Acidaminococcus fermentans DSM 20731: one gene and its partners. Each later gene encodes a partner of the first gene's protein in a complex. Links are inferred from orthologs where the notes say so. Each region holds a gene or a part of one and is shown on either strand. Other genes may lie near its edges.

Evidence for each region.
Region 2: secY (region 1) and secG share a complex: the UniProt entries of both Escherichia coli proteins name them as parts of the sec protein translocase complex. The link is inferred for Acidaminococcus fermentans DSM 20731 from one-to-one orthologs.
Region 3: the proteins of secY (region 1) and secA are in contact, whole or in part, in a crystal structure (PDB 3DIN), measured with the Thermotoga maritima proteins. The link is inferred for Acidaminococcus fermentans DSM 20731 from one-to-one orthologs. Residues at the interface, in WP_004081795.1 of Thermotoga maritima: Glu108, Gly109, Glu110, Glu111, Ala236, Glu237, Arg238, Arg239, Ile240, Thr241, Ile242, Gln243, Tyr244, Ala245, Arg246, Arg247, Val248, Thr249, Gly250, Arg251, Arg252, Val253, Tyr254, Gly256, Ala257, Ser258, Thr259, Tyr260, Leu261, Pro262; in WP_004082002.1 of Thermotoga maritima: Glu261, Ala262, Arg263, Lys300, Ala301, Arg302, Thr303, Ile304, Ile305, Leu323, Tyr324, Asp325, Pro326, Val329, Ser330, Tyr333, Ile336, Lys340, Phe345, Val349, Glu363, Phe364, Tyr374, Ser375, Gly376, Gly377, Glu393, Ile395, Thr482, Ser483.

The regions. Positions count from the first base shown.
Region 1 is NC_013740.1:2,123,431-2,128,063, forward strand. What follows is about bases 1-2,937. They hold secY (preprotein translocase subunit SecY), read right to left. Parts: upstream 2,129-2,937; coding sequence 872-2,128; downstream 1-871. Other genes in these bases: infA (translation initiation factor IF-1), read right to left, coding at 1-203; ACFER_RS09775 (adenylate kinase), read right to left, coding at 216-860; rplO (50S ribosomal protein L15), read right to left, coding at 2,129-2,569; rpmD (50S ribosomal protein L30), read right to left, coding at 2,585-2,770; rpsE (30S ribosomal protein S5), read right to left, coding at 2,783-2,937. Outside these bases: more of rpsE, read right to left, coding at 2,938-3,283; rplR (50S ribosomal protein L18), read right to left, coding at 3,302-3,664; rplF (50S ribosomal protein L6), read right to left, coding at 3,690-4,238; rpsH (30S ribosomal protein S8), read right to left, coding at 4,268-4,633. UniProt on the Escherichia coli protein: The central subunit of the protein translocation channel SecYEG. Consists of two halves formed by TMs 1-5 and 6-10.
Region 2 is NC_013740.1:1,097,542-1,102,218, reverse strand. The notes cover bases 815-3,795. They hold secG (preprotein translocase subunit SecG), read right to left. Parts: upstream 2,427-3,795; coding sequence 2,202-2,426; downstream 815-2,201. Other genes in these bases: ACFER_RS05035 (LysR family transcriptional regulator), read right to left, coding at 3,638-3,795; ACFER_RS11235 (helix-turn-helix domain-containing protein), read left to right, coding at 3,444-3,635; ACFER_RS11980 (C-GCAxxG-C-C family (seleno)protein), read right to left, coding at 3,073-3,315; ACFER_RS11065 (hypothetical protein), read right to left, coding at 2,676-2,825; ACFER_RS05050 (alpha/beta hydrolase), read right to left, coding at 1,383-2,117. Outside these bases: more of rnr, read right to left, coding at 1-814; more of ACFER_RS05035, read right to left, coding at 3,796-4,531; ACFER_RS05030 (DAPG hydrolase family protein), read right to left, coding at 4,534-4,677. UniProt on the Escherichia coli protein: Subunit of the protein translocation channel SecYEG. Overexpression of some hybrid proteins has been thought to jam the protein secretion apparatus resulting in cell death; while this may be true it also results in FtsH-mediated degradation of SecY.
Region 3 is NC_013740.1:757,623-762,378, reverse strand. What follows is about bases 972-4,031. They hold secA (preprotein translocase subunit SecA), read right to left. Parts: upstream 3,703-4,031; coding sequence 1,240-3,702; downstream 972-1,239. Other genes in these bases: hpf (ribosome hibernation-promoting factor, HPF/YfiA family), read right to left, coding at 3,889-4,031; prfB (peptide chain release factor 2), read right to left, coding at 972-1,109. In the rest of the region: more of prfB, read right to left, coding at 9-971; more of hpf, read right to left, coding at 4,032-4,434; ACFER_RS03410 (amino acid ABC transporter ATP-binding protein), read right to left, coding at 4,582-4,756. UniProt on the Escherichia coli protein: Required for protein export, interacts with the SecYEG preprotein conducting channel.

The DNA of each region.
Region 1 (4,633 bases):
GTAATCCGGCCCCGGTTCAGGTCATAGGGCGTCAGCTCTACGGTAACCTTGTCCCCTGGGAGGATCTTAATAAAGTTCATACGTATTTTTCCGGAAATATGTGCCAGGATTTCATGATCGTTTTCCAGTTTTACCCGGAACATCGCATTGGGTAAAGATTCCAAGACAGTACCTTCTACTTCGATCGCATCTTGTTTTGACACGCTAATGCCTCCTTACCCTTTTACCGCAGCGACCACATCAGCATACACCTTGTCGATGGGCTGAGTGCCGTCAATTTCCCTGTACACGCCTTCCGCCTTGTAATACGCAATGAGAGGAGCAGTTTGGCTATGGTACGCTTCCAAACGTTTTTTTACAGTGGTTTCTTTGTCATCATCCCGCTGGTAAAGTTCCCCACCGCATTTGTCGCATACATTTTCCTGTTTGGGAGGATTGTATACCACATGATAGGTCGCACCGCAGTTCTTGCAGATCCGCCGGCCGGTGACCCGGGCCACCAGGTCTTCATCAGGCACGCTGATGTTGACGGCAGCGGTCAGGGTGATCCCGAGATTCTTCAGGATTTCGTCCAGAGCTTCTGCCTGTTCTTTGGTACGGGGAAAACCGTCCAGGATGAATCCTTTGGCACAATCCGGCTGGCTCAGCCGTTCTCTCACAATGCCGATCGTGACACTGTCAGGAACCAAACCGCCGGCGTCCATATATTTCTTGGCTTCTTTCCCCAGTTCCGTCCCATTTTTCACAGCCGCACGGAACATATCTCCCGTGGAAATATGGGGAATGGGGAAATCGGCAACTAATTTTTCCGCTTGGGTCCCCTTGCCTGCGCCAGGAGGTCCCATTAAAAGAATATGCATGTTCTCTCTCCTTATTTCATGAAACCCTGGTAGTGCCGCATGAGGGTCATGGACTCTACCTGTTTCATCGTGTCAAGCGCTACGCCAACCACGATCAACAAAGCCGTTCCGCCGAAGTATACTCCGGAAATTCCTGTGAGCCAGACGATCATGTTGGGCATAATAGCAATGAACGCCAGAAAAACAGCACCCGCCAGGGTGATCCGGTTCATCACCTTGTCCAGATAGTCCGTGGTGGGTTTGCCAGGCCGCAGCCCGGGGATGAAGCCCCCATATTTCTTGATGTTGTCGGACATATCCGGAATGTTCAGGCTTACTGCCGTATAGAAGTAAGTGAAGAACAGGATGAGCAGGATGTACAGCGAGGTCTGCAACGGTGTGCCCCATGCTAAATAGCCGGCCACTTTCTGGATCCAGGGGATCTTGATGAACTGCGCAATGGTCACAGGAAACATCAATACGGAAGAAGCGAAGATGATGGGCATCACACCAGCCTGATTCACCTTTAAGGGAATATAGGTGGTGTGCCCGCCGTACATCTTCCGACCTACGATCCGCTTTGCGTACTGGACGGGGACTTTCCGGTAGGCCACCGTAATGGCCACCACGAACATCACCATCAGTACAGCCAGCACAGCGAAGATCAATACGTTGAAGACGTTGATAGTTCCTGCCTGCAGGTACCGGCCGATCACAGCCAGCCCGTTGGGCAGTCGGGAAATAATCCCAGCAAAGATGATCAGAGAAATCCCGTTCCCGATCCCTTTGGCCGTAATCTGTTCCCCAATCCACATCAGCAGCAGAGAGCCTGCGGTAAGGGTGATGACAATCATGGCAAAGGAGAAGAAGTCAGGATTGTTGACTGCTGCCCGCAAGCCATATGCCATCCCGATTGCCTGAATGGCGCCCAGGCCCACCGCTGCGTAGCGGTTGATTTTATTGATTTTTTTTGCTCCTTCCGCTCCCTCTTTGGACCATTCTTCCAAAGTCGGGATCACCACTGTCAGCAGCTGCGTAATGATTGACGCATTGATGTAAGGAGTAATGCTCATGGCAAATATGGAGAATTTGCTGAGAGCACCGCCGGAGAACAGATCCAGAAGACCGAACAGATTCCCACTGGTGAAAAGCCGTTCGATCATGGCTGCGTTAACCCCCGGAACGGGAATTTGCGTACCAGCCCTGAATACTATGAACATCGCAAGGGTAAAGAATACTTTCTTTCGGAGTTCCGTAGCCTTTAACAGGTTATCAAGGGCTGATGCCAATTAGATCACCTCTACCTTACCGCCGGCAGCTTCGATCTTGGATTGAGCAGTTTTGCTGAAGCCCATGGCTTTTACCGTGACCTTTTTGGTCAGTTCGCCATTGCCCAGGACACGAATGCCGTCACGGATGTTTTTCACCAGACCGGCTTCGATCAGGGCCACAGGATCGATTACAGCACCGTCGTCAAAGCAGTTGAATACTTCCACGTTGATTTCAGTGTAATGTTTGCCGAATTTATTGTAGAAACCGCGTTTCGGCAGACGCAGGTACAACGGCTTTTGGCCACCTTCAAATCCAGGACGTTTCACCCCGCCGCTACGGGATTTCTGACCTTTTTGGCCTTTGCCGGATGTTTTGCCCAGGCCGGAACCAAGACCGCGGCCTACACGGACGCGAGCTTTTTTGGAGCCGGCAGCGGGAGCCAATTCATGCAAATACATTTGCAGACCTCCTTATTACGCCTTGACTTCTTCTACTTTGACCATATGTTCCACTTTGTGGATCATACCGCGCAGAGCAGGGCAGTCTTCTTTCACAACGCTGGTACGGATCTTGGTCAGACCCAGAGCCTTGACAGTAGCGCGTTGGTCTTTGGGATACCCGATCAAGCTACGGGTCAGCGTGATTTTTACCTGTGCCATCATGCTACCTCCTTAGCCCAACAGTTCTTCAACAGTTTTGCCGCGCAGAGCAGCAACGTCTTTGGCATTCTTCAGGGATTTCAGCCCTTCCAGGGTAGCCCGGACCACATTGTTGGGGTTGGAAGTCCCCTGGGATTTGGTCAGGATGTCCCGAACGCCAGCCAGTTCCAGGACCGCACGGACAGGACCGCCGGCGATAACCCCGGTACCTTCCATAGCCGGTTTCAGCAGAACACGGCCTGCACCGAACACACCGATTACTTCGTGAGGAATGGTGGTGCCCTTCAGGGGAACGGTGATCAGGTTCTTTTTGGCATCATCCACACCTTTGCGGATGGCTTCGGGAACTTCGGCAGCTTTGCCCAGGCCCATGCCAACCTTGCCGTTTTCATCACCAACAACAACCAAAGCAGAGAAGGAGAAACGACGTCCGCCTTTTACGACCTTAGCTACGCGGTTGATGAAGACTACTCTTTCTTTGAAGCCATCATCTTGTTTTTCGTAATTAGCCACTCTTATGTCCTCCCTCTGTTAAAATTCCAGACCAGCTTCACGGGCTGCTTCAGCCAGAGCTGCCACACGGCCGTGATACAGGTAGCCGCCACGGTCGAATACAACCGTCTTGATGCCCTTTTCCAGAGCCTTTTTGGCGATTTCGGTGCCCACAGCTTTGGCAGCTTCGATGTTGCCGCCGTAGTTGGCTTTGTTGGCCTTTTCCACGGTGCTGGCGGATACCAGAGTTTCACCAGTTTCATCGTTGATAATCTGAGCGTAGATGTTGCTCAGGCTGCGATATACATTGAAACGGGGTTTTTCAGCCGTTCCCACAATATTTCTGCGCATACGCAGGTGACGTTTCTGACGTGCTGCGTTTTTATCTTTCTTGTTCAGCAAGAGATTCACTCCTTCCTATTAGAAATTATTTCTTGCCTTTGGCGCCGGCTTTACCAACCTTGCGGATGATATGTTCGCCTACATAGCGGATCCCTTTGCCTTTGTAGGGTTCGGGAGCCCGCAGGCTGCGGATTTCAGCAGCAACAGCACCAACTTTTTCCTTGTCGATACCGGAAACGATGATTTCCGTGGAGTTCGGGCAGTCGAAGGAAATGCCTTCGGGAGGATCCATCACGCAGGGATGGGAGAAGCCCAGGGTGAAGCTCAGGGCTTTGCCCTTCTTGGCTACACGGTACCCAACGCCCTGGATTTCCAGGTGTTTGGAATACCCTTCCGTAACACCGATGATCATGTTGTTGATCAGGGTACGGGACAGGCCGTGGAGGCTGCGGTGCACCTTGTCGTCGGAAGGACGGGTCACGGTGATCACCCCATCATTCAGGGCCACGGTCAGTTCTTTGCTGATTTGACGGCTCAGTTCGCCTTTCGGTCCCTTAACGGAGACCAGGTTATCTTCCACCGTTACCGTAACTTTATCAGGGACGGTAATCGGAGCTTTTCCAATTCTTGACACTTATAAGCACCTCCGGTCTAGGGAATATCTTACCAAACGTAAGCCACTACTTCGCCGCCCAATCCAGCTTTCCGGGCAGCCTTGTCGGTCATCATGCCCTTGGAAGTGGAGATTACGGCGATGCCCAGGCCGCCCAGTACGCGAGGCAGCTGGTCTTTCTGGGTGTAGACTCTCAAACCGGGTTTGGAGATACGCTTAATGCCAGAAATAACTTTTTCCTTGTTGGGACCGTATTTCAGCTGTACACGGATCACATTCTGGTGTTCACCGGCTACGACTTCGAAATCTTTAATGAATCCTTCGCTCTTCAAAATCTCTGCAATGGCAGTTTTGATTTTGGAGCAGGGGATTTCAACTTTATCGTGATGAACCGAATTGGCATTACGGATTCTCGT
Region 2 (4,677 bases), 1.0 Mb from region 1 along the record:
CCGTTGCTCAGTTCCACCGGCAGCATGGGCAGCACCCGGTCCACCAGGTACACGCTGGTGCCCCGTTCATAGGCTTCCTGATCCAGGACGGAATGGGGCTGCACATAGTAGCTTACATCGGCAATGTAGACCCCCAGGAAATAGTTGTCCCCCTGTTTTTCCACATACACCGCATCATCCAGGTCCTTGGAATCCACTCCGTCGATGGTGATGATGTTCCAGTCCCGCCGGTCCAGCCGGTTCTGGATTTCCTTCTTTTTGATCTTCTGTTCCACTTTTTCCGCGGCCACCTGGACAGGAGCCGGGAATTTGGTGGGCAGGTCGTTGTCCTTGATGATGGAAAGGATTTCCAGACCGATGTCCCCGGGTTTCCCCAGGATCTCCACGATCTTCCCTTCCGCGTTCCGCCGTTCGTCCGGCCAGGTGGTGATCTCCACCACCACCTTTTCCTTGTCCCGGGCCCCGTTGAAGTCTTTCCGGCGCACATAGATGTCCCGTCCCACCCGTTTGTTGTCCGGGATCACGAAGCCGAATTCCCCGGATTTGCTGAAGGTCCCCACCAGTTTGTGATGGGCCCGGTTCAGGATCCGGATGATCTTTCCTTCCTGCCGGTCATCATAGCCGCTCTGCATCACCCGGGCGATCACCGTATCCCCGTCCATGGCGCCGCTGAGGCTGCTGGCCGGGATGAACAGATCCCCGTCTTCCGTCTTTTCTTCCGGGATCACAAAGGCAAAGCCCTTGCTGGTCACCTGGCAGCGGCCCACCACCAGACCCATGGCCGCCGGCAGCCCATAGATGTTGAACCGGGTCTTGATCACCTGGCCCCGGTCTTCCAGCTCCTTCATCACTGTCCAGAACAGTTTCAGGTCCGCCCCTTCCAGGGTCAGGGCCTGGAGCAGTTCATCGGCGGACAAGGGAGCCGTGGGGTGTTCCTTCATATACCCCAGGATCTTGGTTTCCATTTCTGTATTTGTCATGCTCTCTCCTCGTACATCAGCTTGCCGTCCGCTTCAGCCGCCACGGTACCGTCTTCCCGGATCACCTGGCCGGTCATTTCCAGCAGCATTCCCTTTCTCCGTTTCACTTTGGTGATCACATCGATCCGTTCCCCGATGCGCACCGGCTGCCGGAAGCGGACTTCCAGCCGGGCCGTGTAGGCCACCTTGTGTTCATACATGTAGGGATAATTGCCCATGGTTTCGTCCAGCAGGGTGGAGATCAGCCCCCCGTGCATCCGGCCGTCATAGCTCTGGTGCACCGGCTGGGGCACGAAACTGGTGTAGCAGCCGTTTTCGTCCGTGCGGAAATGGAGATGCAGCCCCATGGGGTTGTCCTTCCCGCAGCCGAAACACATGGTATCTCTGTTGTTTTCCATATCTCTATTCCTCCAAAAAGGCCTCAATGGCAGCATAAATGGCCTGCCGGCCTTTGTATAATGTCATCACATGCCGGGCCTGGGGCACCCACAGCACCTGTTTCCGGGCCGACGCCGCATGTTCTTCGATATAGGATGCGCTTTCCGGCCGCACCGTGTGGTCCGTCCTGGACTGGATGATCAGCAGGGGCTGCCGCACCCGGGGCAGCCAGGACCGTTTCACCGCCTGAAGCAGCCGCACCAGCTGATGGACCCCTTTGATGGGCATGCACCGGTAGGCCACATTGTACCGGGCCGGAGCGTCGATGGTCCGGGGACGCTTGGGAATGGCCCAGTAGGGCAGCCGGTCCGCCAGCCACAGGAAGTACACCCGCCAGTCGTACAGATAGATGGGGGTGGAAATCACCACCAGTTTGTCTGCGGACGTTGCCGCCCCGGCGTACAAAGCCAGGAGCCCTCCCATGGAAAGACCGATCACCGTCACCTGGGCACAGGTTTCCTTCAGATGGGCCACACCCTGGCGCACCTGTTCCTCCCACTGTTCCGCTTTTGCCTCCAGCAGGTCCCGGGGATCCGTCCCGTGGCCCTTCAGGAGAAGGCCTTCCACCGTATACCCTTTCCGGTGCAGGATTTCTCCCAGTTCCCGCAGTTCCGACGGACTGCCGGTGAACCCATGGACCAGCAGCACCCCTTTTCCCCGGGTCCCGGGCCAGAAATACGGTTCCGCTCCCTGGAGCATGGTCTCCCCTCCTTCCCCATAGCAAAAATGGCATTACCCTGCCAGGCAATGCCACTGTGAAATGTATGAACGTTCTTTAATTGCTTACTGCAGGCGGGCAATTGCCACGTTGATGACCGCAAAAACCAGCCCCAGCACCACGGTGATCCGTGCCAGTGCTTCATCCATGTCCGTAGGTTTGCCGCCGAACAGGGATTCTCCCCCGCCCAGACCGCTGAACCCGGCGCTTTTGCCGGACTGGAGCAGGATGGAACCGATCATCAGGATGCTCACAATCACATCAAGAACCATCAATATATCCAAAGCCACAGGTATTCCCTCCACATATCAGATTCTTATATTATAGTCCATACAGAGGCGTTTTGTCCAGAGTTTCCAAACCATAGTATAATTCACGGTGTAACTGTTCCTTCAATCCGTTCCATTGTCGCTTCACCTGCCGTCCCTGAGTTCCATAATTTTCTACTATTATATCATATTCCTATTTTCTTCATCAAAAATACGGCAGAGAATCCTGCGTTTCCTCTTGGATTCTCTTCCGTAATCCTTTTTTCCTGCTTATGCTCTGATTTCCGTCCCGTCCTTGAAGGTCACCCGGATATCGTCTTTGCTGTACACTGTGATGAAATCCACCCGGCTGCCCCACAGCCGGGCGTCGAACTCCTTGATGAGTTCCTGCTCCCGAACCTCCTGGATGAAGTTGTCCATCTGACGGCTCCGGGCCTTGCGATAAGGGAACACTCACCTTGCCATCAGCGAACCGCTTCCGATGGCCCCAGGTGACGTTTTCCGAGATGCTCCGGCTTTCTTCCTGTGCCAGGCTGCTCATGATGGTGATGAGGAGTTCCCCTTTACCGCTAATTTTGATACAAAATAACGATGCACCCCCTAAGTTATTAAATCAGCTATTTCTTGCCTGACGTTATTAACCAGACATATGGCTAATGAGAAAAGGTCAATGATTCGCCCACACATTTGCTCCTGTAATTTCCCTGCATTTTCTTTTCCGTATTTCTTTTCCAAAAATAAGCAACGCACCCCAAACAGCTCCGCATTTCACTTTTGCACCGCCAGCGTAAGGTGCGGCAATGTATTTTGCTTCAGCATGGGAAATGCCTGCATCATCGCAAAAGGCACACATTACAGACTGGGAGCAGCTATATGAGCCTTTCCATCGACAGGATTTTTTCTTTATCAATTATGCCTATCAAAACAGTTATGCCGCCCTCTCGGCAAAGGATAACCGCCTGATTACTATTGGCGAGGGGGAGTGCTATATCGGGCAGCCATATAGTGGCCATGCCTTGCGCGGAGCGGCTGCCGATTATGATAGAAGTTACCCGCCGCTTTGCCATAGATAAATCCGATATCCGTCCTAAATCCATTTCCGAGCAGATTATGGATTATGAGGAAATATCCGCTATGCTTGGCTACAGCAACCACAGCAACTTTTACAAGGCATTCAAGGAGTATTACGGGATAACACCGCGAGAATACCAACACTCAAAAGCGACATAAAGCTAATCCTTTTGTATGCACTCCACGAACTTATCAAGCGCCGGGTTGGTATTTTTTTCCTGCCAGATAGCAGCTACTTCGGCGGGGAGCGCGCTGTCCTCCAACGGAATAAACAGCAGATTGATTCCTGCCGGAGCGCATGGCAGGAAATACTCGGGAACGATAGTGATTCCTTTGCCCAACGCCACAAACAGCAAAATACTTTCTATGGCCTGATGCTGGAAGTTTATATTCGGAACGAGGCCGACATCCGCAAAATCAGCCAGAATGGCCTGTGTGGGGTCATATTCGCTGAGAGCGTTTTGCCGATAGGAAATGAATATCTCATCTGCCAGCTGCTCCCTTTTCAGGGAATGGAATTCTGCAAAAGGATGCTGGGGCGGTACTGCTACATACAGCGGATAGCGAGCAAGCACCATTTCTTTCAGTCCGGACTTCTTTTTGCCGGGCAAGGGCAGATTGAAAATAATATCATACTTTCCTTCTATCACCCCATCATATAAGGCTGCCACTTCATCCCGTTCGATAAGGATTTCAATATTTGGGTATTCGTACTGAAAATCCTGCAAAACTCTCGGAAAGACAGTACGTTCAAAGCCCCATTGGTAGCCCACATGGATTTCTCCGGCGAATCCCTCGGCGGCATCCTTGGTGTGTTGGACGGCTTCCTCGATTCTCGTGATGATGCTTTTGGCTTCCTTGACAAAGACTTTTCCTGCTGGGGTGAGAAGAACCTTTCGATTATCCCGCTGAAAAAGCTGCACGCCCAGTTTTTCCTCTAAGGCTTTGATTTGATTGGAAACCGCCGTTTGTGAAATATAGTATTTTTCCGCTGTTTTGGTAAAACTCAATGTGTCGGCCAAAACGAGGAAATATCTTAGCTGCTGAATGTTCATGTTCAGAAATTATCCTTGTTTTCGGCGTAAACTTCCGGCAGGATTGCAGCCAGATTGGTAAACTCTTTGATATTATGGGCAAATAAGCCCTTGGATACTTCCACTGGAACTTTCGCACCCTCGGGCAGAGTGCAGCGAATCTCCCC
Region 3 (4,756 bases), 1.4 Mb from region 1 along the record:
GTTTGCAATCAGTGCTTCAGGCTGCGCAGGTAGGCTTCCACAAAGGGGTCCAGATCCCCGTCCATCACAGCCTGGATGTTCCCGGTTTCGGCCCCGGTCCGATGGTCCTTCACCATGGTGTAGGGCTGGAACACGTAGGAGCGGATCTGACTGCCCCATTCGATGGCCTGGTAATCCCCGGCCAGTTCACTGATTTTTTTATCCTGGATGGCCTTTTCGTATTCATACAGTTTGGCACGGAGCAGGGCCAGGCAGCGTTCCTTGTTCTGGAGCTGGCTCCGTTCGTTCTGGCACTGGACCACGATCCCGGTAGGGATATGGGTCATCCGGACGGCGGAGGACGTTTTGTTGACGTGCTGTCCGCCGGCACCGCTGGCCCGGTAATAATCCACCCGCACATCATCCATGTTCAGGTTCACTTCCACCGTTTCATCCAGTTCCGGCATCACATCCACAGCGGCAAAGGAGGTGTGCCGCCGGGCGTTGGCGTCAAAGGGAGAGATCCGTACCAGCCGGTGGACCCCCTTCTCGCTTTTCAGGTAGCCATAGGCATTGTGGCCCTGGACGGTCAGGGTGGCACTCTTGATCCCGGCTTCTTCCCCGGGGAGCACATCCAGCAGCTCCACAGTGAAACCCTTCTGTTCGGCGTACCGGGTGTACATCCGCAGCAGCATGTTGGTCCAGTCCTGGGCTTCCGTACCGCCGGCGCCGGCATGGAGGGTCAGGATGGCATTGTTGGCATCGTACTGGTCGCTGAGGAGCATGCCCAGTTCCAGATCCGCCAGGGTTTTCCGGGCGTTTTCCACTTCTTCCTCGATTTCGCCCTGGAGGCTGTCATCCTTTTCCTCCATGGCCATTTCCCACAGGGTCTCCACATCGTCCAGCTTGGCAGCCAGACCATGGTAGGTTTCCACTTCCGTTTTCAGGTTGTTGGCTTCCTGGGCCACGGTCTGGGCCTTGTCCGGATCATCCCAGAATCCGGGAGCCGCCATCTGGTGCTCCAGGTCTTCGATCCGTTCTTCCTTCTGGGCGATTTTCAGGCCGCCTTTCAGTTCTTCCAGTTTATCCTTCAGTTGGGTGATTGCCGGTTTCAATTCTTCCAGTAACAAGATTTTCCAGCCCTTTCTTTTCGAAATGTAAAATGGGAAAAACGAAGCCGGGTTTCCCCAGCTCCGTTTGGTTCATCCGTTTTGCAGCTCCTGCCGTTTCCGCTTCGGGACCTGCTGCCCCGGAGCTCACTTATTTCCGGGGAGCCCCTTCCGGTCCGTGGACTTCCGCCGGAGCCTGGGCTCCTTCCGCAGTGCCGTCCACATTGGGGTTGTTCACGGAAGCGTTGGACAGGTGGTCTTCCACCGTGGGCTGGGTCACCACGTTCACCCGGTACATGTACCGGACCACATCGTCCACAATGGCTTCCTTCATGCCTTCGAACATATCGTAGGCTTCGAACTTGTATTCCACCAGAGGATCCCGCTGGCCGTAGGCCCGGAGACCGATCCCTTCCCGCAGCGCATCCATGGCGTCCAGGTGTTCCATCCAGTGGGTATCCACCACTTTCAGCATCACCAGGTTTTCCAGTTCCCGCATAATGGGAGCGGTGATGGCGGCTTCCCGTTCATCATAATAGCTGTGGGCCAGGCTGTGGAGATGTTCCTCCAGTTCTTCCCGGCTCATATTGGCCAGTTCATCCGCCTTCAGGCTGCCCTGGGGCGCATAGAATTCTTCCGCATACTTGATCAGGGACGGGATATCCCAGTCTTCGCTGTAGGCTTCCTTGGGAGCGTACATGTCCATGGTCCGGTCCACAATGTGGTCCGCCATGCCCAGGACCGTTTCCTTCAGGTCTGCCTTTTCCAGGATCTTCCGGCGCTGGTCGTAGATCACTTCCCGTTGTTCGTTCATCACATCGTCATATTCCAGCACGTGTTTCCGGATATCGAAGTTCCGGCTTTCCACTTTCTTCTGGGCATTTTCGATGGACCGGGTCACCAGCCGGTGTTCGATGGGTTCATCTTCGTCCATTCCCAGCTTGTCCATGATGCCGGAAATGTTGTCAGACCCGAACAGCCGCATCAGATCATCTTCCAGGGACAGGTAGAAACGGGTGGAACCCGGATCCCCCTGCCGGGCGCAGCGGCCCCGGAGCTGGTTGTCGATCCGGCGGGATTCGTGCCGTTCCGTACCGATGATGTGGAGACCGCCCAGTTCGGCCACCCCTTCTCCCAGGGTAATGTCCGTACCACGGCCGGCCATGTTGGTGGCAATGGTCACCGCCCCCATCTGACCGGCATCGGCCACGATCTCGGCTTCTTTTTCATGATACTTGGCGTTCAGCACATTGTGCTGGATGCCCTTTTTCTTCAGCATGGCGGACAGCTCTTCGCTCTGGGCGATGGAGGTGGTCCCCACCAGCACCGGCCGTCCCACGGAATGGAGTTCCTCGATGGCCTTCACCACGGCCCGGTACTTGGCCTTCTTGGTCTTGTAGATCACATCCGGGTAGTCGATCCGGATATTGGGTTTGTTGGTGGGCACCACGTAAACGCTGAGCCCGTAGATTTTCTGGAATTCCTGTTCTTCCGTCTTGGCGGTACCGGTCATGCCGGAGAGTTTGTCGTACATCCGGAAGTAGTTCTGGAAGGTAATGGTGGCCAGGGTCTGGCTTTCCCGTTCCACCTTCACATGTTCCTTGGCTTCGATGGCCTGGTGCAGCCCTTCGGAATACCGGCGGCCATACATGAGACGGCCGGTGAATTCGTCCACGATGATGACTTCCCCGTCCTTCACCACATAGTCCCGGTCCCGGATCATCAGGGCCTTGGCCTTCAGGGCTTCCATCAGCTGATGGGACAGGTCCGTGCCGTTTTCCGGATCGTACATGTTCTTCACGCCCAGGAGTTTTTCCGCCTTGGCGATGCCCGCTTCCGTGGGAGCCACGGTCTTGAGTTTTTCATCCACGGTGTAGTCTTCTTTTTCCTTGAAGTTCTTCACCACATCAGCCATGATGTTGTACAGGTCCGTGGATTTTTCCCCGGGCCCGGAAATGATCAGAGGGGTACGGGCTTCATCGATCAGGATGGAGTCCACTTCGTCCACGATGGCGTAGTGGAGGGGCCGCTGGACCATCTGGTCCAGAGACACTACCATGTTGTCCCGGAGGTAGTCGAACCCGAATTCATTGTTGGTCCCGTAGGTGATGTCTGCCGCATAAGCTGCCTTCCGGGCCGGAAAATCCATGTCATGGACGATCAGTCCCACGCTCATGCCCAGGAACCGGTAGACCCGACCCATGTCCTCGCTGTCCCGGCGGGCCAGGTAGTCGTTGACGGTGACCACATGGACCCCTTTCCCTTCCAGGGCGTTCAGGTAGGCCGGCAGGGTGGCCACCAGGGTCTTCCCTTCACCGGTACGCATTTCCGCAATGTTGCCCCGGTGGAGGATGCATCCCCCGATCAGCTGTACATCGAAATGGCGCAGCCCCAGCACCCGGCGGGAAGCTTCCCGCACCACCGCAAAGGCTTCCGGCAGCAGATCATCCAGGGTTTCCCCCTTGGTAAGCCGCAGCCGGAATTCCTGGGTCTTGGCGCACAGACGGGCATCACTGAGCCCGGATATTTCCGGTTCCAGTGCGTTGATCTTATCCACATAGCCCTGGCAGACCTTCAGTTCTTTCTTATTGGGGTCCCCAAAGACCAGTTTCATCAGGTTTTCCAGCAAGTATATCACTCCTCAGTTCTCTAAGCGCTCCAGGCGCAAAACTAGCACTATGAATCCATTTTTTAATTGTAGCAAATGCGTATATGAAAGTCAAAAAGAGTCGGGGCAAATGCCCCGGCTCTTTGTAAAAATTTCTTGAATTTCCGGTTAAGACCGTCTTGGGGAAAATCCTCAGGCCAGTTCCGGATTGATCAGGCCATAGTCCCCGCTCTTTCTCCGGTATACAATGGCAATCTTTTCCGTTTCCGCATTGAAGAATACGAAGAAGTCATGGTTCAGCATGTTCATCTGCATGATGGCTTCCTGGACACCCATGGGCCGCATGGCGTAATTCTTGGTACGGGCTACGGTGAATTCTCCGGTTTCTTCCGGAACTTCTTCACTGTCTTCCGGCAGCGGAGCCGGTGCCGCATCCTTGAAATTGCTGTATTTCCGTTTCATCAGGCGGGTCTTGTATTTGTGGATCTGCCGTTCGATCTTTTCCACGCACTGATCGATGGATGCATACATATTATCAGAAGTTTCCTGGGCTCTCAGCACGATGCCGCTGGCCGGGACCGTAATTTCAACCGTATGGTTGCCTTTTTCCACCCGCATGACCGCGGTGATCTCACCTACCGTCTTGAACTGTTTGGTGATGGTCTGGACACGTTTTTCCACATAGTCTTTTAATGCCTGGGTTACCTCGATGTTTTTACCACGAACTTTTACTGCCATAGTAACTACCTCCTCACCAATGGGACATTTCCCATCGTTGTTATTATACATATTCTACAACTCAGCAGAAATCCCTGCAAAGAATCTTAAAAATTTGTAACTAATTTTGAAAAAAGACTGCCGTCCATACGCAGCAGCCTCTTTTCCTTACAGAATCTTGGACAGGAAATTCTGGGCCCGTTCGTTTTTGGGATGGGCGAAGAATTCCGTAGGATCTCCCTGTTCCAGGATCTTCCCGCCGTCCAGGAACAGGATCCGGTCCCCCACTTCCCGGGCAAAGCCCATTTCGTGGGTTACTACCACCATGGTCATCCCTTCCTGG